Regions from separate parts of the Phyllobacterium ifriqiyense genome, predicted to be linked through region 3. Evidence: riboswitches for the same ligand, from Rfam matches in the RefSeq annotation. Region 3 holds a riboswitch; each other region holds the start of a gene.
The links. A riboswitch is a leader RNA that binds a small molecule or an ion and turns the genes downstream of it on or off. The one in region 3 is predicted to bind cobalamin.
Positions count from the first base shown of each region.

Region 1: linked by a shared signal. The riboswitch ahead of bluB (5,6-dimethylbenzimidazole synthase) and the one ahead of QFZ34_RS11105 (hypothetical protein) in region 3 are both predicted to bind cobalamin.
Region 2: linked by a shared signal. The riboswitch ahead of QFZ34_RS22785 (CbtB domain-containing protein) and the one ahead of QFZ34_RS11105 (hypothetical protein) in region 3 are both predicted to bind cobalamin.

Region 1 is NZ_JAUSZT010000003.1:75,781-83,143, reverse strand. Features, by position in the region: gene QFZ34_RS07725 (CaiB/BaiF CoA transferase family protein) at 1-351, opposite strand, end outside; gene QFZ34_RS07720 (alpha/beta fold hydrolase) at 348-1,289, opposite strand; gene ettA (energy-dependent translational throttle protein EttA) at 1,774-3,423, shown strand; gene QFZ34_RS07710 (MOSC domain-containing protein) at 3,523-4,131, shown strand; cobalamin riboswitch at 4,158-4,350, shown strand; gene bluB (5,6-dimethylbenzimidazole synthase) at 4,397-5,140, shown strand; gene QFZ34_RS07700 (DUF2293 domain-containing protein) at 5,073-5,390, opposite strand; gene QFZ34_RS07695 (ArsR/SmtB family transcription factor) at 5,519-6,526, shown strand; gene metF (methylenetetrahydrofolate reductase [NAD(P)H]) at 6,526-7,363, shown strand, end outside.
Region 2 is NZ_JAUSZT010000003.1:3,102,769-3,110,131, reverse strand. Features, by position in the region: gene QFZ34_RS22795 (isobutyryl-CoA dehydrogenase) at 1-731, opposite strand, end outside; gene QFZ34_RS22790 (cobyric acid synthase) at 840-2,297, shown strand; cobalamin riboswitch at 2,358-2,590, shown strand; gene QFZ34_RS22785 (CbtB domain-containing protein) at 2,640-2,819, shown strand; gene QFZ34_RS22780 (CbtA family protein) at 2,945-3,670, shown strand; gene cobU (bifunctional adenosylcobinamide kinase/adenosylcobinamide-phosphate guanylyltransferase) at 3,670-4,194, shown strand; gene cobW (cobalamin biosynthesis protein CobW) at 4,199-5,251, shown strand; gene cobN (cobaltochelatase subunit CobN) at 5,263-7,363, shown strand, end outside.
Region 3 is NZ_JAUSZT010000003.1:729,153-736,515, reverse strand. Features, by position in the region: gene QFZ34_RS11135 (amidohydrolase family protein) at 1-732, shown strand, start outside; gene QFZ34_RS11130 (ABC transporter substrate-binding protein) at 844-1,791, shown strand; gene QFZ34_RS11125 (ABC transporter permease) at 1,849-2,625, shown strand; gene QFZ34_RS11120 (ABC transporter ATP-binding protein) at 2,622-3,407, shown strand; gene QFZ34_RS11115 (GlsB/YeaQ/YmgE family stress response membrane protein) at 3,413-3,670, opposite strand; gene QFZ34_RS11110 (glutamine synthetase beta-grasp domain-containing protein) at 4,019-5,059, shown strand; cobalamin riboswitch at 5,196-5,418, shown strand; gene QFZ34_RS11105 (hypothetical protein) at 5,521-5,784, shown strand; gene cobF (precorrin-6A synthase (deacetylating)) at 5,781-6,554, shown strand; gene QFZ34_RS11095 (GAF domain-containing protein) at 6,694-7,363, shown strand, end outside.

The sequences.
Region 1 (7,363 bases), 650 kb from region 3:
TCCGTATTTTGCCAGTCCGCCCACCTTGAAATTCTCAAGCACAACATCAGCTGTTCGGCAGAGCGCTTTTACGGTTTCTTGTCCCTCAGCGGTTGTAAAATCAACCGTGATGGAGCGCTTGCCTCGGTTGCAAGAGTGAAAATACGCTGCGGAAAGGTTCTCGCCTTCTGCGCTGGTGATGAAAGGGGGCCCCCAGCCGCGTGTCTCGTCGCCGCCGGAGGGATTTTCCACCTTTATGACATCGGCTCCAAGATCAGCGAGAACCTGTCCGGCCCATGGACCAGCCAGCACTCGGGCTAGTTCAATAACGCGTATGCCTTTAAGCGGGGCTGCCGCTTGCTCAGCAATCATCGGCTTGCCTTTGACGCTGTGCGGATGGCCCAATTGGCAAATTCGCTCATGATGAGTTCACGGTTGATTTCGTTAAGGCCCTCATGGCGCGTATCGGGATATATTTTGGTCGTAACGTCTATAAAGCCGAGCTTGCGCATTCTATGGTCCAGATGATTGACGGAAGTGCCTTGTGCTGTCGCCGGATCTTTGGCACCGCCAACGAGGTTGAAGGGTAGGTTGCGACGCAATTTACTCAACAAGCTATCCTTTGCTCCGGTGAATACCAAATCGAATGTATCACGCCACATGCTCACAGTAGGGCTCCAGCCGCAAAGGGGATCCTTCACGTACAAATCGACCTCAGCAGAATCCCGCGAGAGCCAGTCAAAATCCGTTCGCGGATTGGCTACACTGCGATTCCATTCCTGAAATGTAAGTTTTGGCAACAGCATGCTTGGGACATCAGAACCTAAAAACATACGTTCAGCCAGTAATAGGCATTGGGCGAACCTTCCCAACATTCCGGCCGAAAAATTTGCGTTCCAGACTGCAGCCGCATCCACTTTTTCTTGATGTTTGAAAACGTAATTAAGCGCGACAAGTCCGCCGAGGGAGTGCCCGAAAATGATCAGGGGTAAATCCGGATAGCGTAGGCGCGCTTCATTGTTGACCGCATCAACATCGCGCAACACGGCGTCCATTCCATCTTTTGCAGCAAAGCGTCCCGCCGGTGCGTCTTGTGCTCTCGTCAGGCCATGCCCCCGATGATCATGTGCATAAATGTGAAAACCATGCTCGCTCAGAAATCCTGCAAAACGTTTGTAACGCAAAGAATGCTCGGCCACTCCGTGATTTATTTGAATGATCCCGCGAACCTGACCCTTTGCGGGCATGTGTCGTATTGCAAGGGCTGCACCAGTACTGGTGGTCAAAACGTCGGTATCATCAAAACTCATGGCAACCTCTTTGCGAGAAGCCCAGTTGAGAGGGTGCCGTAAAATTAGTCAATGTGGAAAACAATCTACAAACTATTCTTAATTTTGGACTATTGTGCTCAATTATTAGTCAGGCGATTTGGTGTGCAATTTTATTTTGCAAAACCCCTTGCAAACCCATTAAACTTGCCGCAGAACTTTAAACCAGAAGCATATGAGTTTCGCGGGCATTGCAATTTTTCGGTGTAATCGCGAATCGGATGATGTTGTCGCAATGACGAAACGTATTTCGTCTAGTTAGTTTACATGGCCGCTACTGGGAGAAGAGGACGCTTCCTGTTGCGGCACCAGAGGGGAAACCGGGTGACGGAAATATCCGCGCCCGGTTTCGCTCGTTTGGCGAAGTCCGAAAATCATGGGCATCCATTGCCACGGCTGAGGCTTTCGCCTACATACGGCGCAAATTCATTCAAAAGAAATCCCGAGCATCGGAGTGACGCGCGTTATGGCACGCCAATTCATCTATCACATGTCCGGCCTGAACAAGGCATATGGAACCAAGAAGGTTCTTGAGAATATCAACTTGTCCTTCTACCCAGACGCCAAGATTGGTATTCTGGGTCCAAATGGCGCCGGTAAGTCTACAGTTCTGAAAATCATGGCTGGTCTGGATAAGGAATATACAGGCGAGGCTTGGTTGGCGGATGGCGCTACCGTTGGCTATCTGGCGCAGGAACCTTATTTGGATCCAGCCAAGGACGTTATGGGCAATGTCATGGATGGCGTTGCCGACAAGAAGGCCATTCTCGATCGCTACAATGAATTGATGATGAATTACTCCGACGAGACCGCCGATGAAGGCGCCAAGTTACAGGATGTCATCGATTCTCAAAACCTCTGGGACCTTGAATCGCAAGTTGAGATGGCGATGGAAGCACTTCGTTGCCCACCCGGCGACAGCGAAGTAACCAATCTTTCCGGTGGTGAGCGCCGCCGTGTTGCTTTGTGCCGCTTGCTCCTGTCACAGCCTGACCTTCTTCTGCTCGACGAACCGACCAACCATTTGGACGCTGAAACGACCGCCTGGCTTGAAAAACATCTGCGCGAATATAAGGGCTCCGTGCTTCTGATTACGCATGATCGCTACTTCCTAGACAATGTGACCGGCTGGATTCTCGAACTCGACCGTGGGCGCGGCATTGCTTATGAAGGCAATTACTCTGCCTATCTTGGTGCCAAGTCCAAGCGCATGCTGCAGGAAGGCCGTGAAGATGACTCCCGTCAGAAAGCTCTCGAGCGCGAACGCGAGTGGATTTCCGCCAGCCCGAAAGCACGTCAGGCAAAATCGAAGGCACGTATCAAGGCCTATGATGCGCTCGTTGATGCCGCTAACGACCAGCGCCCCGGCGATGCCCAGATTCTGATACCGGCGGGTGAACGGCTGGGTCAGGTGGTTATCGAAGCCGAAAATCTCACCAAGTCTTTCGGTGATCGTGTGCTGATCGAAAACCTGACTTTCAAACTGCCACCCGGCGGTATTGTTGGCATTATTGGTCCGAACGGTGCGGGTAAAACCACTCTGTTCAAGATGATCACCGGTCAGGAAAAGCCGGATTCCGGCACTATTCGCGTCGGCGAGACTGTTAACCTCGGATATGTCGATCAGAGTCGCGATCACCTGAAAGCCGACAAGAATGTCTGGGAAGAAATTTCCGGCGGAACTGACATCATCAAGCTTGGCAAGCATGAGATGAACTCCCGCGCTTATGTTTCAGCATTCAACTTCAAGGGTACCGACCAGCAGCAGAAAGTTGGAAATCTTTCTGGTGGTCAGCGTAACCGCGTGCATCTGGCCAAGATGCTTCAGTCCGGTGGCAATGTTTTGCTCCTCGACGAACCGACAAACGATCTAGACACGGAAACCTTGGCAGCACTTGAAGATGCCTTGGAAAAATATGCAGGTTGCGCTGTGATCATCAGCCATGATCGCATGTTCCTTGACCGTCTCGCGACGCATATCCTGGCTTTCGAAGGCGATAGCCATGTCGAATGGTTTGAAGGCAATTTCGAAGATTATGAAAACGACAAGATTCGTCGTCTCGGTCCCGATAGCGTCAATCCAAAGCGTCCAAGCTACAAGCCTCTGACACGCTAAATATAGATGGGGAACCGCAAGGTTCCCCGTTGTCTTTGCTGGTGTAATCGCCAGATAATTTGCCGCTTTTCTAAAGCAGGGAACTCTTTGAAGCAAATGATGACTGACCTGTTCGGTAATCGTGACGAAATAGTCCCTTCGCGTAAGGTCAGTGGTCGTGTGATCGGGCTATTTGAGGCACTCGACAGGGATTTTGTCACTTCTCCAACAGATTCACTGGAACTGACTTTTGACGGTATTGTCGGTGACTTTCACGCGGGTCAGACGCGTCGCTCTGGCGGACGTGAGCCTTGGTATCCGCGTGGCACCGAGATGCGCAACGAACGCCACCTTTCCATTCTGAGTGCCGACGAGCTTGACGAGATCGCAGCAGGCATGGGCTTGCCTCAGCTGAAAGCTGAATGGATCGGTGGAAACACGGTGATTTCCGGTATTCCATCCCTTTCGATGCTACCACCCAGATCGCTGATGTTTTTTGAAGGTGGCGTGACGTTGAAAGTCGATGGGCAGAATGCGCCCTGCAAGATTGCTGGTCGTTCTATTGCATCGCATGCGGGTACTCCTGACGAAACCACCACTGCATTGGATTTTGTACGCGTGTCCAAGCGCTCGCGGGGTATCGTCGCTTGGGTTGAAAAGCCCGGGATCATACGCGCCGGTGAAAAAGTTGATATTCGTATTCCCGAACAGTGGATTTACAGGGTCTAAGGCTTGCGCCAAGTGCCTTTTCATGGCGAATAGAAAACAGGTCCGGTGCCAGCAATTTAGACGATTGCGGAGAATCGGGAAGCCGGTGAAAATCCGGCACGTGCCCAGCGCTGTAAGGGGAAGGACCGTGCATTATGCCACGGTGGCCGAGAGGCCACAGGAAGGCGCACGGTTCAGCTGAACCCAAGTCAGAAGACCGGCCGGACCCCATAGCCCAAGCTGCGCGGACGGCGGCGAGGGCCTCAAGCGTTGTTAGGAGCAAACAATGCACGAAGCTTTTGATAGTCCGGTTCCAGCGGGTGATTTTACTGACGATGAGCGTGCGGCCGTTTATAAGGCGATTTATACCCGGCGAGACGTCCGCGATCAGTTTTTGTCAAAACCGATCGCCTATGATGTTTTGATGCGATTGCTCGATGCGGCGCACCATGCTCCATCTGTAGGCTTCATGCAGCCTTGGAACTTCATCACAATTCGCGATATGGCCCGCAAGAGGCAAGTGCACCGCGCTTTCGCCAAAGCCAACGAGGAAGCCAAGGCCCTGTTTCAAGATGAACGCCGGGCGCTGTATGCCTCTCTCAAATTGGAAGGCATCCTTAAAGCGCCGGTCAATTTATGCATCACCTGCGACCGGACACGCGGTGGAACGGTCGTGCTCGGTCGCACCCACAACCGCCAGATGGATGTCTATAGCACCGTTTGTGCAGTCCAAAATTTGTGGCTTGCTGCCCGTGCTGAAGGTATTGGCGTTGGCTGGGTGAGCATCTATCACGACAATGACATGCGCCAAATATTAGGTATTCCGGATCACGTTGAGATTGTTGCCTATCTATGCCTGGGCTATGTCGACGAGCTTTTTGATGCACCGGAGCTGGAAAAAAAGGGCTGGCGCAAAAGAATCCAATTACAGGACCTTATTTTTGAAGAAGGCTGGGGCCAGCTCAGCTCGGATCTTCCTCATCCGGATCCAGAAGACGTGTCGCCCGCCATTCCGTCAGTTTGCGATTAATCGCATCAAGCACGAAGAAACGAGCGGACTCTTTGTCATAGCCTTCGTCGCGCAGCGCATCATAGTCTGTATGTTGATGCCGCACATGGGCAATAGCGGCCAACCATACGGCAATCGGCGGCGGCAAGGTCTTCATATGGGGCGCACCTGCGGCCGCGCGTATTGGTTCCGAATCGGAGTAGGGAACGGCGGGTAAAAGCAAGGTCAGCGCTTTGTTGATTGAACGCTGACGGTTCGTTCCTGCACTCATTGATGTCTTTCTAATTTGATTCTGGCGCCTATTTCAGACGCGGCAGAAATTGTCGTCAATGGCAAAAACCTCTTGCCAATCGTCGCGTCATGACATAAACATATCTTTATATCTTTTGAGGATTGGTTATGGACCGGCACAATCTTAATCTCGACCTGATGGTTGATACGTTGAAAGCGGCAGCTGAGCCTAGTCGGCTACGCATTCTTGCTTTGTTGTCGCGTGGTGATCTAACCGTTTCCGACCTCACATCCATTTTAGGACAATCTCAGCCGCGAGTGTCACGACATCTGAAATTGCTCTTTGAAGCAAGTCTTATCAACCGCTATCAGGAAGGCTCCTGGGCCTATTTCCGTTTGGCGGAATCATTGATTGTGGGAGATATTGCCCGTTCCCTGCTAGATCGCCTGGATTGTTCTGATCCCCTGCTGGAGCGTGACCTTGAACGTCTTTCCTCTGTGAAGCTTCAGCGCCGTGAACGTGCGGCTGCCTATTTTAGCGCGAATGCTTCAAGCTGGGATGCTATCCGCTCGTTGCATGTTCCAGACGGCGCTGTGGAAGAGGCCCTTACCAAGATCATAGGTGCAAGACCGTTTCAAGCGATGCTCGACGTCGGTACGGGTACCGGGCGCCTGCTTGAGCTCTTTGCTCCGCTCTACTTGCGCGGTGTCGGTATCGATATCAATCGCGACATGTTGACGATTGCCCGGTCAAATCTTGAGAAGTCCGGCATTGCCAACGCGCAAGTCCGTCAAGGTGACGTCTATTCCTTGCCGGTAGACAGAGAGTCTTTCGATCTGGTGACAATCCATCAGGTCTTGCACTTCCTTGATAATCCGGCCGAGGCCATTCGTGAAGCTGCGCGTGCCTTGCGTCCTTCCGGCCGAATGTTGATCGTCGATTTTGCTCCACACGAACTTGAATTTCTACGCGACAGACATGCCCATTTGCGCCTCGGTTTTCATGACGGACAGATTAAAGACTGGCTGACGGAAGCCGGACTGACGCTGGAACAGAGCATGGAATTACAACCAAAAGATAAAGACAAACTGACTGTTAAATTGTGGCTGGCACGCGACCCACGCTTGCTAATTGCCGATCCTGTTTCAACCTCCCGCGTTACGGAGAGTGTCTAATGAGTTTTTTCCGCCAATCCCGCCGTGCCGATCTTGGTAGCAATATCAAGGTTTCATTCGAGTTCTTCCCGCCAAAGACCGAGGTGATGGAAGAGCGTCTCTGGGAGACTGTAACGCGTCTGGCTCCGCTTAATCCCGAATTTGTCTCTGTGACATATGGGGCAGGTGGCTCCACTCGTGAACGCACAGCCCGCACGATCAAGCGCATCTTAACCGAAACCGATGTGAATGCAGCGGCACATTTGACCTGTGTTGATGCCACGAAGGAAGAGGTGGACACGGTAATCCGCGAATTTGCCGCCATGGGTGTCAATCGCTTTGTCGCCTTGCGCGGCGATCCGGCAAGCGGCGTAGGTGCTCATTACAAACCGACGCCGGGTGGGTATGAAAACGGTGCCGAACTTGTCGCTGGATTGAAAGCTTTCGCTGACTTCGATATTTCGGTTTCTGCATATCCCGAAAAGCATCCCGAGAGCCCGGATTTTGCTACCGACATCGATATGTTGAAGCGCAAGGTCGATAATGGCGCGACGCGTGCCATCACGCAGTTCTTTTTCGAGAACGACCAATATGAGCGCTATGTTGAAAAGGTGCGTCGTGCCGGAATCTATATTCCGATTTTGCCTGGTATACTTCCAATCCATAATTTCACCCAGGTTACCAATTTCTGCTCCAAAGCTGGTACTCACATACCTACATGGCTGGCAGAGCGGTTTGATGGATTGCAGAATGACGAGCAGACTCATGCTCTGGTAGCTTCAGCCGTCGCAGCGGAACAGGTTCTTGATCTGGTCGAACGTGGCGTGCAGGATTTCCATTTTTACACGATGAACAGGG
Region 2 (7,363 bases), 2.4 Mb from region 3:
CCCATGGCTATTTTAAATCCATCACCCTCAGCACCAAGCCGATTTGCTACAGGAACCCGGCAATTATCGAATAAAACTGTGCGGGTGGACTGGGCATTCCAACCCATCTTGAATTCATTTGCGCCAAATGACAGGCCCGGAGCATCCTTGGGAATGATCAGTGCGGAAATGCCCTTTGGTCCGGATTCGCCGGTGCGCACCATGGTGACATAAATATCGCTATCGCCTGCGCCGGATATGAATTGTTTAGCACCATTTAAAACGTAATGATCGCCATCCAGAACAGCTGTAGTTTTCAACGCCGCCGCATCGGAACCGGAGTTCGGTTCCGTCAGGCAATAGCTGCCCAGCCACTCCATAGACGTCAACTTGGGCACAAATTCTTGTCGTTGAGCTTGTGTTCCGAACAGGTCGATCATCCATGTCGACATATTGTGAATTGATATAAATGCTGAGAAGGCAGGGCAGGCCATTGAAAGAGCTTCAAATATCAGCACGGCATCAAGCCGTTTCAAACCCGATCCGCCAACATCCTCGCGCACATAAATGCCACCCATGCCCAGCGGACCTGTCTCGCGAATGACATCGGCGGGAAAATGCTTGTCGCGGTCCCAAGCGAGTGCCTTCGGTGCTACCCGATCAGCCGCAAAAGCGCGTGCCATATCCTGAATTGCCAGTTGATCATCATTGAGTTCAAATTGACCGGCCGCCGCATCAACGACTGCATCCATTATAGTTCCTCCCGAATATTGCTACCGGTCACTCTATCGGATGCGCGTAAGCGCGCAACGGCTTGCATGGGACTAGGAAGAGAAAGACATATCCGCTACTCAAAGCCCATGACACACGCAATCATGTTGCAAGGAACTGGCTCTGACGTTGGCAAATCCGTTTTGGTGGCGGGATTGTGCCGTCTGGCGCGCAATCGCGGTTTGAGGGTTTTTCCATTCAAGCCGCAAAACATGTCGAACAATGCTGCTGTTAGCGATGATGGTGGTGAGATTGGCCGGGCGCAATGGTTGCAAGCGCTGGCTTGTGGCGTGCCCTCGTCGGTTCACATGAATCCGGTATTGCTGAAGCCTCAGTCAGAAACGGGCAGCCAAATCATTGTCCAGGGTAAAGTTTGGGGACAGGCGAAGGGCAAGGATTATCAGCAATACAAGGCGGGATTGCTGAATGCGGTTATGGAGTCGTGGGATATCGTTCGTGCCGATGCGGACATAGTCATCGTTGAAGGAGCTGGATCGCCCGCAGAAATCAATCTGCGATCAGGGGACATCGCCAATATGGGCTTTGCCGTCAAAGCCAATGTGCCTGTGGTTCTGGTTGGCGATATTGATCGAGGCGGGGTGATAGCGTCGATTGTCGGCACGCACGCAATTCTTTCGCCTGAAGATCGGGATATGATTTCCGGTTATCTGATCAACAAGTTTCGTGGCGACATTTCGCTTTTCGATGACGGTTTGAAATCTATCACACAATTTACGGGCTGGCCGTCCTTCGGGGTTGTCCCTTGGTTGAAAGATGCCTCCCGTCTTCCGGCGGAAGACTCGGTTGTATTGGAACGGCTGGTCAAAGGTGATGGGCGGGCGTTGAAAATTGCCGTTCCAGTGCTTGATCGCATTGCCAATTTTGATGATTTCGATCCGCTAATAGCTGAACCGCAAGTCGAGGTCGTCATGATCAAAAGTGGCGAGCGAATCCCTGCAGATGCAGGTTTGGTCATTATTCCGGGCTCCAAATCCACCATTGGTGACCTTCAACGGTTCCGTGAAAATGGCTGGGACCACGATCTTGATCAGCACAGACGCAGAGGTGGTCATATTATCGGCATTTGTGGCGGCTTCCAGATGCTGGGTAAAACAGTATCTGATCCCCAAGGGATTGAAGGAAATATCAGGGAAATTAGAGGTCTTGGTTATCTCGATATCGATACAGTTATGGAGCCGGAGAAGACCGTGCGCAATGTCCAAGCCCGTTCATTGCAGTTTGACATACCGTTGAAGGGCTATGAGATTCACCTTGGTCGAACGACTGGCCCCGATTGCATCCGGCCAGCCGTGAATATTGATGGCATAGCGGATGGTGCAATATCCGCTGACGGCAAAGTATTCGGTACCTATATGCACGGGCTTTTCAACGCGGACGCATTCCGGGCAGCACTTTTAAAGTCCATGGGAATATCTGCTGGCGTTCTCGATTATCACGCTGGTGTAGATGCGGCGCTCGACTCCATTGCAGCGCAATTGGAGTCAGTTCTGGATATCGAGGCATTGTTTGCGCTTAAACGTGTCTGACGGCGTAGGCAGCGATCAAGGTGTCGCAGATTCGTTTGACTTTTAGAGCGCTTGGTGAATAACGTTCAGCAGATGATTGGTTCCCGCATTGGCCAAAGGCCAGGGATCAAAAGGGAATGCGACGGTCGTACCCATTAGGGCGACCCCACCGCAGCCGACCCCGCGACTGTAGAGCGGTTAGGGTATATGCCATGCTGAACGCGAAAGCGGACGGCAGTCACTGGGAAACCGGGAAGGCGGCATTTATCTTGCGACCCGCGAGCCAGGAGACCTGCCAATCACAGGGTAATAGTGCCCAAAACCGAGGGGGATTTTCCCTTCTGGCCCTGCACGGAGGTTGTTATGGCTACTGTTCGTACTTCTAATACGATTTCTCTCCCACTCGCATCGCGTCTGACGACGGCTGTTGTGTCATTGCTTCTCGGCGTGTTCATTATTTATGGCGTCGGTCTTTCACATTCTGAAACGCTGCATGACACAGCACACGACACCCGCCATTCATATGGATTTCCTTGCCATTGAGTCTTTGAAAGCTGAAATGCTGATTCAGCTATCGACCCTTAAGCATTGAAATAATGATGGTTTGTTTGGTCCGGGGCCTTTGCAGGTGCCCGGCGTCTCGCTTTTGGAATTGGGGAGTGGACTCCATGTTGGTCAAATATTTGCTGGCTACAATCATAGCCGGTCTGTTTGCCGGAATAATTCTAACACCGGCCATGTATGTAAAAAATGTACCGCTCATATTGCATGCGGAAGAGTATGAAAGTGCGGGTGGCGGAGGTCATTCCCATGATACGCCTGCCTCTGCGAGCGAATCTGCACCTGCGGCGGTTACTCCGCACGAACATGCGGAAGAGGCGGGTCCCGAACTGCCATTTGGACGTCTCGGTAATACGTTGTTGATCAATCTGGTGGCTGGAGCAGGCTTTGCGTTGATCACTGGTGCTGCGGCGCTTTTCCTCGGTCGTCGCATTACCCTTCAGAACGGAATCTATTGGGGGCTTGCAGGATTTTTCATCTTCAATTTTGCACCGGCGTTCAGCCTTGCCCCTGAATTGCCTGCTATGCCTGCAGCCGATCTGGCCATGCGGCAGACCTGGTGGCTGATAACTGTCATTCTGACGGCGGGCGGCGTCTATCTGATCGTACTGCGTGAGCAGATTTGGGCTAAGCTTCTTGGTGTTATATTGATTGTCGCTCCCCATATTTATGGCGCACCGGAAGCAGAAGATCTGACATCAGCGGTGCCTCCGACACTTGCCTCAGAGTTTGCCGTCTCAGCACTGGCAACCAATCTCTTCTTCTGGGTTGTACTTGGTACTGCACTGGGCTGGGCAATTCAGAATTATGCTTCATCGGAGCTTGAGCAGTAATGCAACCGCTGGAACGCGAAATTACCTTTATTCTTGGAGGCGCGCGTTCCGGCAAATCGTCCTTTGCCGAAGGTCTGATCGAATCATCCGGGCGGGATGCTATTTATCTTGCCACCGGCAGAGCGTGGGATGATGAAATGTCCGAGCGAATTGGGCATCATAGAGCGCGGCGCGGATCCCGATGGATTACAGTTGAAGAACCAATTGATCTGGCCGGAAAACTGGAAAGTCTTGCTGGTGTCGAAAAGGCAATCCTGGTCGATTGCCTTACACTGTGGCTGACCAATTTAATGATGGCCGAACGTGATATCGATGCCGAAATAACACGTCTGATAAACACACTGAGCCATCTCGCGGGTGCCATTGTTCTGGTTTCCAATGAGGTTGGTCTAGGAATAGTACCGGAAAACCGCATGGCGCGTGAGTTTCGTGATCACGCAGGCCGATTGCATCAAGCCGTGGCTGCCGCTGCGGCAAAAGTCTATTTCGTGGCAGCAGGACTGCCGCTCAAAATGAAGGGATAACAAAATGCAGGGTCACAAGATTCCGGCAACGGTCATCACTGGCTTTCTCGGTTCGGGCAAGACTACCATGATCCGAAATCTGCTCGAAAATGCCAATGGCAAGCGCATCGCGCTGATCATCAACGAATTTGGTGATCTTGGCGTTGACGGGAATTTGCTCAAAGGCTGCGGTATCGAAGCGTGCCGCGACGAAGATATGATCGAACTTAACAATGGCTGCATTTGCTGCACCGTGGCCGATGATTTCATTCCCACCATGACCAAGCTTCTGGATCGACCTGATCGCTTTGATCACATTGTCATTGAAACGTCCGGTCTTGCTCTTCCACAGCCGCTGGTTGCCGCTTTTAACTGGCCGGAAATCAAGACACAGGTAACCGTTGATGGCGTTGTTACCGTTATTGATGCTGCCGCCGTGTCGGAAGGCCGTTTTGCAGATGATCACGATAAGGTTGATGCTCAGCGCGAGCAGGACGAGTCACTTGATCACGACAGCCCGCTGGAAGAGCTGTTCGAGGATCAAATTCGCGCCGCCGATCTTATTGTTCTGAATAAGACCGATCTTATTGACGAAGCTCAACTTGCCGGGGTCAAGAGTGACGTGCAGAGCCGCTCATCGCGTTCACTTAACATGGTTTCGGCTAGCTTTGGCAAGCTTAGCAATCAACTCCTACTTGGACTTGGTATTGGCACCGAAGAGGATATTGCGAACCGTAAGTCCCATCACGAGATGGAACATGAGGCAGGCGAAGAGCATGATCACGATGAATTTGAAAGCTTTGTCGTTGGGCTTGGGCCGGTTGCAGAGCCCAAATCATTTGTTGAGAAGTTGAAGCATGTCATCGTCGATCATGATGTCCTGCGGCTCAAAGGTTTCGTTGATGTACCCGGCAAGCCTATGCGCCTGGTCATTCAAGCCGTCGGATCACGCATCGAGCATTATTTTGATCGTAGCTGGAATCCGGGCGAAGAACGCCAGACAAGGCTCGTTGTTATTGGCCTGCACGATATTGATTCAGCAGCCATTACATCAGCTGTTAATGCTGCCGCAGCCTGATCGGAAATTGAATGCATCTTCTGTTGGCTCAAAAAGGAACGATTGCTGAAGGCACCGAGGCAATTGATCTCGGCCAGACACCGGGAGATGTGCTGTTTCTTTCTGCTGCCGATACAGAACTTGCGAGCCTTGGTATGGCCCAACGGCAAGCTGGCAATGGCTTGTCGTTACGCTTGGCAAATATGATGGCGCTTGCGCATCCCATGTCCGTCGATGCCTATATCGAGCGGACAGCCCAATATTCCAAACTTATCGTTGTCAGGATTATCGGCGGCGAAAGCTATTGGCCTTACGGGTTGGAAGCGCTCCACGCCTGCGCTGTAAATCATAAGGTTCATTTGGCGGTTCTGCCGGGTGATGACAAGCCCGACCCGGGTCTGGACCGGTTTTCGACGGTTACGCGTCAGGATCGCGACGCTCTTTGGCATTACTTGCTGGAAGGTGGAGCGCAGAATGCGCATCGCTTTCTTGATTATTGCGCGGCAATGATCAATGGCGGAGACAAGCCGCAAGAGGCTGCACCATTGTTAAAGGCGGGCCTTTGGTGGCCGGGGAGCTCGGCTCCATCGCTAACCGAATTGCGCAAACACTGGGTGGCGGATGCTCCAATTGTTGCTATCTGCTTTTACAGGGCACTGGTGCAAAGCGGACAAATGCAACCCGTGGAAGCACTGGTTAGTGCGCTGAAGGCAAAGGGCCTTAACGCCTTGCCGGTTTTCGTTTCCAGCCTGAAAGATCCCGTCTCAGTTGCAACACTGACGGGTATTTTTAATGAAGCCGCGCCAGCAGTGGTCCTGAATGCAACCGGATTTGCGGTTTCGGTGCCCGGCGCGTCGCGTAAGCCCACCGTGCTTGAGCATGACGATGCTATGGTGCTGCAAGTCATCTTCTCAGGCTCAAGTGTCGATCAATGGCGCAATTCTGATCAGGGCCTTTCAGCGCGCGATCTGGCGATGAATGTTGCACTGCCCGAGATAGATGGCCGGGTTTTATCGCGCGCGGTGTCGTTCAAATCCGCACGCCATTATGATGAGGCGGTTCAGGCAAATATTGTTACGCATGAGCCTTTGGCCGATCGGGTTGAGTTCGTTGCAGCATTGGCTGCTGGCTGGGCTCGTCTTCGCGTCACAAAACCTGCCAAGCGTTTGACGGCATTGATCATGGCGAACTATCCAAATCGCGATGGTCGCCTTGGCAATGGCGTCGGCTTGGATACGCCAGCTGCAACGCGGCATATACTCGATAAAATGCGCGAGCATGGCTATCCGGTCGCCGATATTCCTGCCGATGGCGATGCTCTGATTAATCATTTGATGGCGGGACCAACCAATTCCGCGAATGATGGGCGCGAGGTGCGCGAAACGATTTCTCTGCGAGAATACAAGGACTTCTTCGATACTCTTCCTCAATTGATTCAGGCCGCAGTAGTCGAGCGTTGGGGCAAACCAGAAGCCGACCCGTATTTCATTGCAGGCGATAGCCTATTTGCGCTGCCTTTGGCGAGATACGGCGAAACTCTTGTCGGCATTCAGCCAGCTCGTGGTTATAATATTGACCCGAAAGAGACTTACCATTCGCCTGATCTTGTGCCGCCGCATGGTTATATCGCATTCTATGCCTATCTGCGGAGCGTGTATGGTGCCCATGCCATTGTACATGTCGGCAAGCATGGCAATCTGGAGTGGCTGCCGGGCAAATCCCTCGCGCTATCCGAAGCATGCTATCCAGAGGCGGTTTTAGGCCCTGTTCCCCATATCTATCCTTTTATCGTCAATGACCCAGGTGAGGGTACGCAGGCTAAACGCCGTTCATCGGCAGTTATTATCGATCATCTGACGCCGCCACTGACCCGTGCTGAAAGCTATGGGCCGTTAAAGGATCTCGAGGCGCTTGTTGACGAATACTACGAAGCCTCGGGCGTTGATCCGCGTCGTCTTGTGCGTCTAAAGGGACAAATTCTCGATCTCGTGCGCGATATTGGTCTCGACACGGATGCCGGCATTCATGACCATGATCCAGATGATCTCGCTCTGCAAAAACTTGATGCCTATCTCTGTGATCTCAAGGAAATGCAGATTCGCGATGGATTGCATATTTTCGGGCAATCCCCCA
Region 3 (7,363 bases):
GCAGATGGCGCAGCAAGCGTTCGGGCCTTGTGCGAAATCGCTGCCGAGCGCGGGCTGATGATCGATCTGCATTGCGACGAGACTGACGACCCGCTGTCACGCCATATCGAAACTCTGGCCTATGAAACGCAAAGGCTCGGACTTGGCGGTCGCTCGACAGGCTCGCACCTGACATCCATGCATTCGATGGATAATTATTATGTCAGCAAGCTCTTGCCGCTGATTGCAGAAGCTGGTGTGGCCGCAATCGCCAATCCGCTGATCAATATTGGCATTCAGGGCCGCCATGACACCTATCCCAAGCGCCGCGGAATGACACGCGTTCCGGAACTTCTGGCTCATGGCGTTACTGTCGCCTTCGGCCATGATTGCGTGATGGATCCTTGGTATTCGCTGGGGCAGGGCGATATGCTGGACGTTGCCAGCATGGGACTGCATGTGGCGCAGATGACCAGCCGCGACGCCATGCGCCAGTGCTTTGCTGCGGTGACGACAGAGCCGGCCAAGATTTTGAATCTTGAAGGCTACGGGCTTGATGTCGGCTGCAAGGCCGACATGGTGCTGCTGCAAGCCGCCGATACGATAGAAGCCATACGCCTGAAGGCAACCCGCCTTGCTGTTATAAAGGGCGGCAAAGTGATCGCGAAAACACCGGCAAAGGTGAGCGCGCTTGATCTTGCAGGCAGGCCAGAAAATATTGATCCTGCAAGTTATGCGCCGCGGCTCGGGTGAGTTGGGTTCACATAAATTCTTCGAATATGTGTAGACAAAAGAAACCCGGCCTGCCTATCATATAGTCAGATATCTGCTTGCCAAAAAAATAAACAAAGGGGTTCTGTCACGATGAGTTTAAAAAAATACATCGCAATCGCGTCTGTTGCTTTTGCACTTTTTCCCACCGCTGCACTTGCAGAAACAGCAGTTTCCGTCGGCCTTTCCGGATGGACAGGTTTCGCGCCGCTGACGCTGGCAAAGCAGGCCGGAATTTTTAAGAAGAACGGTCTTGATGTGACGCTGACCAAAATTCCGCAAGCCAGCCGTCATCTGGCGCTTGCTTCCGGCGATGTTCAATGCGCGGCAACCACCGTGGAAACATGGATTTCGTGGAATGCCAATGGTGTCGCGACGAAGCAGATTTTCCAGATGGACAAATCCTTTGGCGCGGACGGAATGGTGGTACGCAGCGATGTCAACGCGATTGCTGACCTCAAGGGCAAATCCGTTGCGGCCTCTGCACCTGGCACCTCGCCTTATTTCGTGCTGGCATGGATGCTGAAGAAGAATGGTCTTTCGATCAAAGACGTGAAAGTGGTTAATATGGAACCTGGACCGGCGGCACAGGCTTTTGTCGCTGGGCAGAATGACGCGGCCATGACCTATGAGCCATATCTGTCCACTGTTCGCGCTGCGCCAGACAAGGGCAAGATCATCGCCACCACATTGGATTATCCGGCTGTGATGGATACTTTCGGCTGCACGAATGAGTTTCTGGAGAAGAATCCTGAAGCTGCAAAAGCGCTGGCCAAAAGCTATTTTGATGCATTGGCCCTGATTGCTTCAGACAAGGATAAATCCTTTGAGATCATGGGAGCAGATGTAAAGCAGTCCGGTGCAAAGTTCGCAGAATCTGCCCAATACCTGAAGTGGCAGGATCAGGCTGCAAACAAGATCTTCTTCGAAAAGGAATTCATGACCTTTTCTGAGGAAGCTGCAGAATTGCTGCTTGAAATTGGCATCATCAAAAAGAAGCCCGATCTTTCAACAATTGTAGATACCAGCTTCATACAATAATGAGGCTTGCGCGAAGAGCGGGCATTGTCCGCTCTTCGTTTTTGCCAAGGGGACTTTATGTTCAGACCTTTACAGCCCATCGGGGCGCAAGCGCGGATACTTCTGGGTATTCTGTTTTTCATTCTCTTTGTCGGTGGCTGGTCTTTTGCGACTTTCGGCGGCTTTGTATCCAGCACCTTTCTTGCAGACCCTCTGACCATGGTGAATGATGGCTGGATTTTGCTGTCGGAGCAGAACTTTCTCTATGATATCGGAATGACGATCTGGCGTGTTGTTGGCGGCTTCATCATCGCTGCCATTATCGCCGTGCCGCTTGGCATTGCGATGGGAGCTTACAAACCGATCGAAGCCCTCCTTGAGCCATTTGTATCCTTCGCGCGTTATCTTCCTGCATCGGCATTTATTCCACTTCTCATTTTGTGGGCGGGTATCGGCGAATTGCAAAAGCTGCTGGTGATTTTCATCGGTGCCGTTTTTCAAATCATTCTCATGGTTGCCGTTGCCGTTGCCAATACAAGGCGAGACCTGGTGGAAGCGGCCTATACACTCGGCGCCAATGACCGGGGTGTGGTCAAGCGCGTGCTTATTCCTGCCAATGCCCCGGACGTGGCTGAGACATTGCGGCTGGTTCTGGGCTGGGCGTGGACCTATGTCATCGTGGCTGAAATGATCGGCGCATCCTCCGGTATCGGGTATATGATCATCAACAGTCAGGCGCTGCTCGCTACTGGTCAGATTATTTTCGGCATTATTGTCATCGGCATTATCGGTTTGATTTCAGATTTCCTGTTCAAGTCGGTCAATCGCCGCCTTTTTGCATGGAGGCTCGCATGAGCACGCTCATCATTAAAGGCGTGAGCCGTGTCTTTCCGGGTGTTCGCGGCGGGCAGCCTGTGCAGGCGCTGCAACCGACGGATTTGACTGTTCCGCACAATGATTTCGTGTCCATCCTCGGACCATCCGGCTGCGGAAAATCCACGCTGTTACGTATTGTTGCGGGGCTTGACCGGCCGACCACGGGCACGGTCACGCTTGATGGCAAAGAGGTGAAAGGTCCAGGCGCAGATCGCGGTGTCGTGTTCCAGTCCTATACGCTGTTTCCATGGCTGACGATCGAACAGAATATCGGTTTCGGCCTGACAGAACGCGGCGTCGGCGCAAAGGAAAAAGCTGAAATTGTCGCCTCTTACATCGACAAGGTGGGACTTAAAGGATTTGAAAACCATTGGCCAAAGCAATTGTCCGGTGGCATGCAGCAGCGCACGGCAATTGCCCGCGCCTTGGCGAATGATCCGAAAATACTACTTCTGGATGAGCCTTTCGGAGCGCTGGATAACCAGACGCGAGGCTTGATGCAGGAACTGCTGCTCAGTATTTGGGAGCGGGAACAAAAGACAGTTATCTTTGTCACGCACGATATTGAAGAAGCGATTTTTCTGGCGTCACGCGTGGTTACGATGTCAGCACGGCCGGGCCGTATCAAGTCGATCACGCCGGTACCGCTGGGACATCCGCGCCATTACACGGTTAAAGCCGCACCCGAGTTTGCCCGGATACGGCTTCAATTGACCGAGGAAATTCGCAGCGAGGCTATACTCGCTGCCGTTTCTCATTAATCAAATCAGGCTGTTCGTTTGAACATGCGGGCAACAGCGATAAGAATACAGGCGCCGATAAAGCCTGCAATCAAATAGCCCAGCCAGCCTGTAAGGACGACGCCGACCATGGAAAGGATCGCGTTGGCGATTATCGCGCCCACGATCCCGAGTATGATGTTCATGATGACGCCCATGTTGCTCTTCATGAACATCTCTGCAAGCCAGCCCGCAACGCCACCAATGATGATTGCTGCGATCCACCCGATTCCGGCACTTTCCATAATACTCTCCATTTCGTTCATTCCAGATCGTTAATCCGGAAGTGAGTTATTGGTTCCAAGCTCGCGACAGAATTTGCGCCTTATCATGCCTAGAAATTCCGCACCTGCCTAAAAATGCATCAACGTGGCGATTGGTAAAAGCGGTTTTTCTGAGCCGTCAGCATAGCAATGGCAGCTTCAAACTGCAAAAAGCACCGCTAAAAATATCCGGCTAATATGTTTTTCAAATTTTTGCGATCCGGCTGAGCGAATTGGCACGCTGTTTGCATTGTCAATTCTATCTGCGAACTGCGCTCCACGATGCAGGCCTCGCAACCGGTCTGCACAATAAAATATGAGAGAAACGGAATGGCAAAATATAAACTCGAATATATCTGGCTCGACGGTTATGTCCCTTCGCCAAATCTTCGCGGTAAGACGCTGATCAAGGAATTCGACGTATTTCCGACGCTGGAACAATTGCCGCTTTGGGGCTTCGATGGAAGCTCGACAATGCAGGCAGAGGGCAAAAGCTCGGATTGCGTATTGAAGCCTGTTTCTCTTTATCCGGACAGTGAACGCAAGAATGGCGTTCTCGTCATGTGCGAAGTCATGATGCCCGATGGCAAGACACCGCATCCTTCCAACACCCGCGCAACTGTTCTTGATGATGACGGCGCATGGTTCGGCTTCGAACAGGAATATTTCTTCTACAAGAACGGCCGCCCGCTCGGCTTCCCTGAGACAGGTTTTCCTGCGCCGCAGGGCCCATATTATACAGGCGTTGGCTACAGCAATGTTGGCGATATCGCCCGCAAGATCGTCGAAGAGCATCTCGATATCTGCCTGAATGCCGGCATCAACCATGAAGGCATCAATGCTGAAGTGGCAAAAGGCCAGTGGGAATTCCAGATTTTCGGAAAAGGTTCCAAGAAGGCTGCCGATGAGGTCTGGATTGCACGCTATCTCCTGCAGCGCCTGACTGAAAAATACGGCATCGATATCGAATATCATTGCAAGCCGCTCGGCGATACTGATTGGAATGGTTCGGGCATGCATGCCAACTTCTCCACCACCTATATGCGTGAAGTCGGCGGCAAGGATTACTTCGAAAAGGTCATGGCGGCATTTGAGCAGAATTGCGCTGCCCATATCGCCGTATATGGACCGGACAATCATATGCGCCTTACCGGCAAGCATGAAACCCAGTCGATCCACCAGTTCAGCTACGGCATTGCTGATCGCGGTGCATCAATCCGCGTTCCGCACAGCTTTGTAAACAATGGCTATCGCGGTTATCTTGAAGATCGCCGTCCGAATTCGCAGGGCGACCCCTACCAGATCGCGTCGCAAATCCTGCGGACAATTTCTGAAGTGCCGGAAGATGCGGAAGAAGTTCTCGCCGCTTGATCTTGTTTGAATAGTTTGGAATGGCGCGGGCACCAGCCTGCGCCATTTTCTATTGGTGATGCGCCGCATTCAGCCGTTTACCGGTTTCCCCCCGATAAATTTACGCCTGCCTGTTGACCTCAATAGGTGGGCTGGGTTCTTATAAGAGTGTTCCGGTTCTCCCGTGCTGCAAAGCCGGGAGCTAAGAGGGAAGCCGGTGAAGTGATATTCACCAATGCCGGCGCTGCCCCCGCAACTGTAAACAGCGAGTTGCTGTCGCTTGAATTCGTTCAGGCAAAAGGTCACTGGGATTTCCCGGGAAGGCCAGACAGTAATACTGACCTGTGAGCCAGGAGACCTGCCGAAACATGATGAACGTCCACGGGCGGGGTGTCCCGGTGTGTCGCTTGTAATGGTTTGCCGCAGGCTGACTATCTGCAATCTTCGCGCTTGACCCTTGTCCCCAACAATCGGGGTTAAGCATGATACTCGGCGCCAATACAAATCAATATAACAACCCACAATCGGTCAACGCGGCAACTGTGCCGGAAGACGTGTTTTTTGCCTGGCTGCTTTCCCGGCCTCGCGGCACCAATATCGTTGCAGCTGCAAGTCAGGAGATTATAAAGCTTGAGGCCTATGCCGGAAAACATGCGGGGGCAAAACGCCTCCACGAACTGTTCTGTGCTTTGATCGAAGGGAGTCAAAGGCTGGAACTATCGTCGGCCTCGCGTGTGCCCCAGTGAAACGCAAAGTGCTCATCATCGGAATTGGCGCGGGCAACCCAGACTACGTGACCATACAGGCAGTCAATGCGCTCAATCAGGTCGATGTGTTTTTCATTCCCGATAAGGGAGCTGAGAAAGAGCAGCTATCCCGCATCCGTCGGGAAATTTGCGAGCGGTTCATCACCGCCCCCCACTACCGCATGGTGGATTTTGAAACGCCGCTGCGCGAGAAACCGTCCTCTACCTATCGAACAAGTGTCACGGACTGGCACGACAAAATGGAAGCGACCTATGCGCACCTGCTGATGGAGGAGCTTGGCGATGATGAGTGTGGTGCTTTCCTCGTATGGGGTGATCCATCGCTTTATGACAGCACGATCCGCATTCTCGACAGACTTAACGCAAAGGGCAATTTCGAACTGGACTATGATGTCATTCCCGGCATTAGCAGCATTCAGGCGCTCACGGCAAAGCATAAGGTTGTGCTCAATCGAATCGGCGAGTCCATTACGATAACCACAGGGCGCAAGCTTGCCGAAGGTTTTCCGAACAATTCGGAAAGCGTGATTGTGATGCTCGATGGCGAGGGCGCGTTCAAGGCAATTGATGAAGATGTCGATATTTATTGGGGTGCTTACATAGGAACGGAAGACGAGATTCTCATGTCCGGCAAGCTGCGCGATGTCGTTGACGATATTGAGCGGTTGCGAAATGTTGCGCGCGCGCAAAAGGGCTGGATCATGGATACATATTTGCTGAAAAGGTCATATGACGAGATTGGAGAATAGCTGCGATTATAACCGGGGGCGTTTTGGACCTACGCCCTTAAATCGCGGCGGTAGAGCAGCCCCGGTTGCCGCCATCAATAGGTGACTTGACGTAGGCGAGAACAGGCGTCACCCTGTACATGGACTTCGGAGGAGGACCATGGGAACGCAGGATGACGGCTTACATGCCGAGCATATCCAATCTGCCGTGACAGGTGACGCTGCTGCGCAGTCAGCGGTTGTTGCATCGTGGGGGCGTTCAATGCGTCTCTACGGCTTGAAGCCTGATGAGGGCACGCCGCCAAACATGCTGACCGATCAGGAATTGCGTGAAGCGCGTGAAGAGCTGGGATCTCTCATAGAAACCGCAGAAATCGCACTCGACCGGCTTTATTCGGCGGTGGGTGGTGCGGGATGTTGTGTCCTTTTAGCGGACAAGAATGGTGTTCCAGTCGATCGCCGGGGCTATGAGGGCGATGATGCCACCTTTTGCAAGGCGGGACTTTGGACGGGAGCAGTCTGGAGCGAAGAGTGCGAGGGCACCAATGGCATTGGCACAGCGCTGGCTGAACAACGTGCCCTGACGATCCACCGCGACCAGCATTTCCGCAGTCGCAACACAGCGCTTTCTTGTACTGTGGCACCGATTTTCGATCATCGCGGGCGGCTGATGGCAGCGATTGACGTATCGTCGGCACGTTCCGATCTGACCGAGGGCTTTGTCAAACTCATTGCCATGGCTGTGGTGGATGCCGCCCGGCGGGTGGAAGCGGAAAATTTCCGATTGGCCTTTCCCAAAGCGCGCATCGTCATGGCACAGGGTAGCGAAC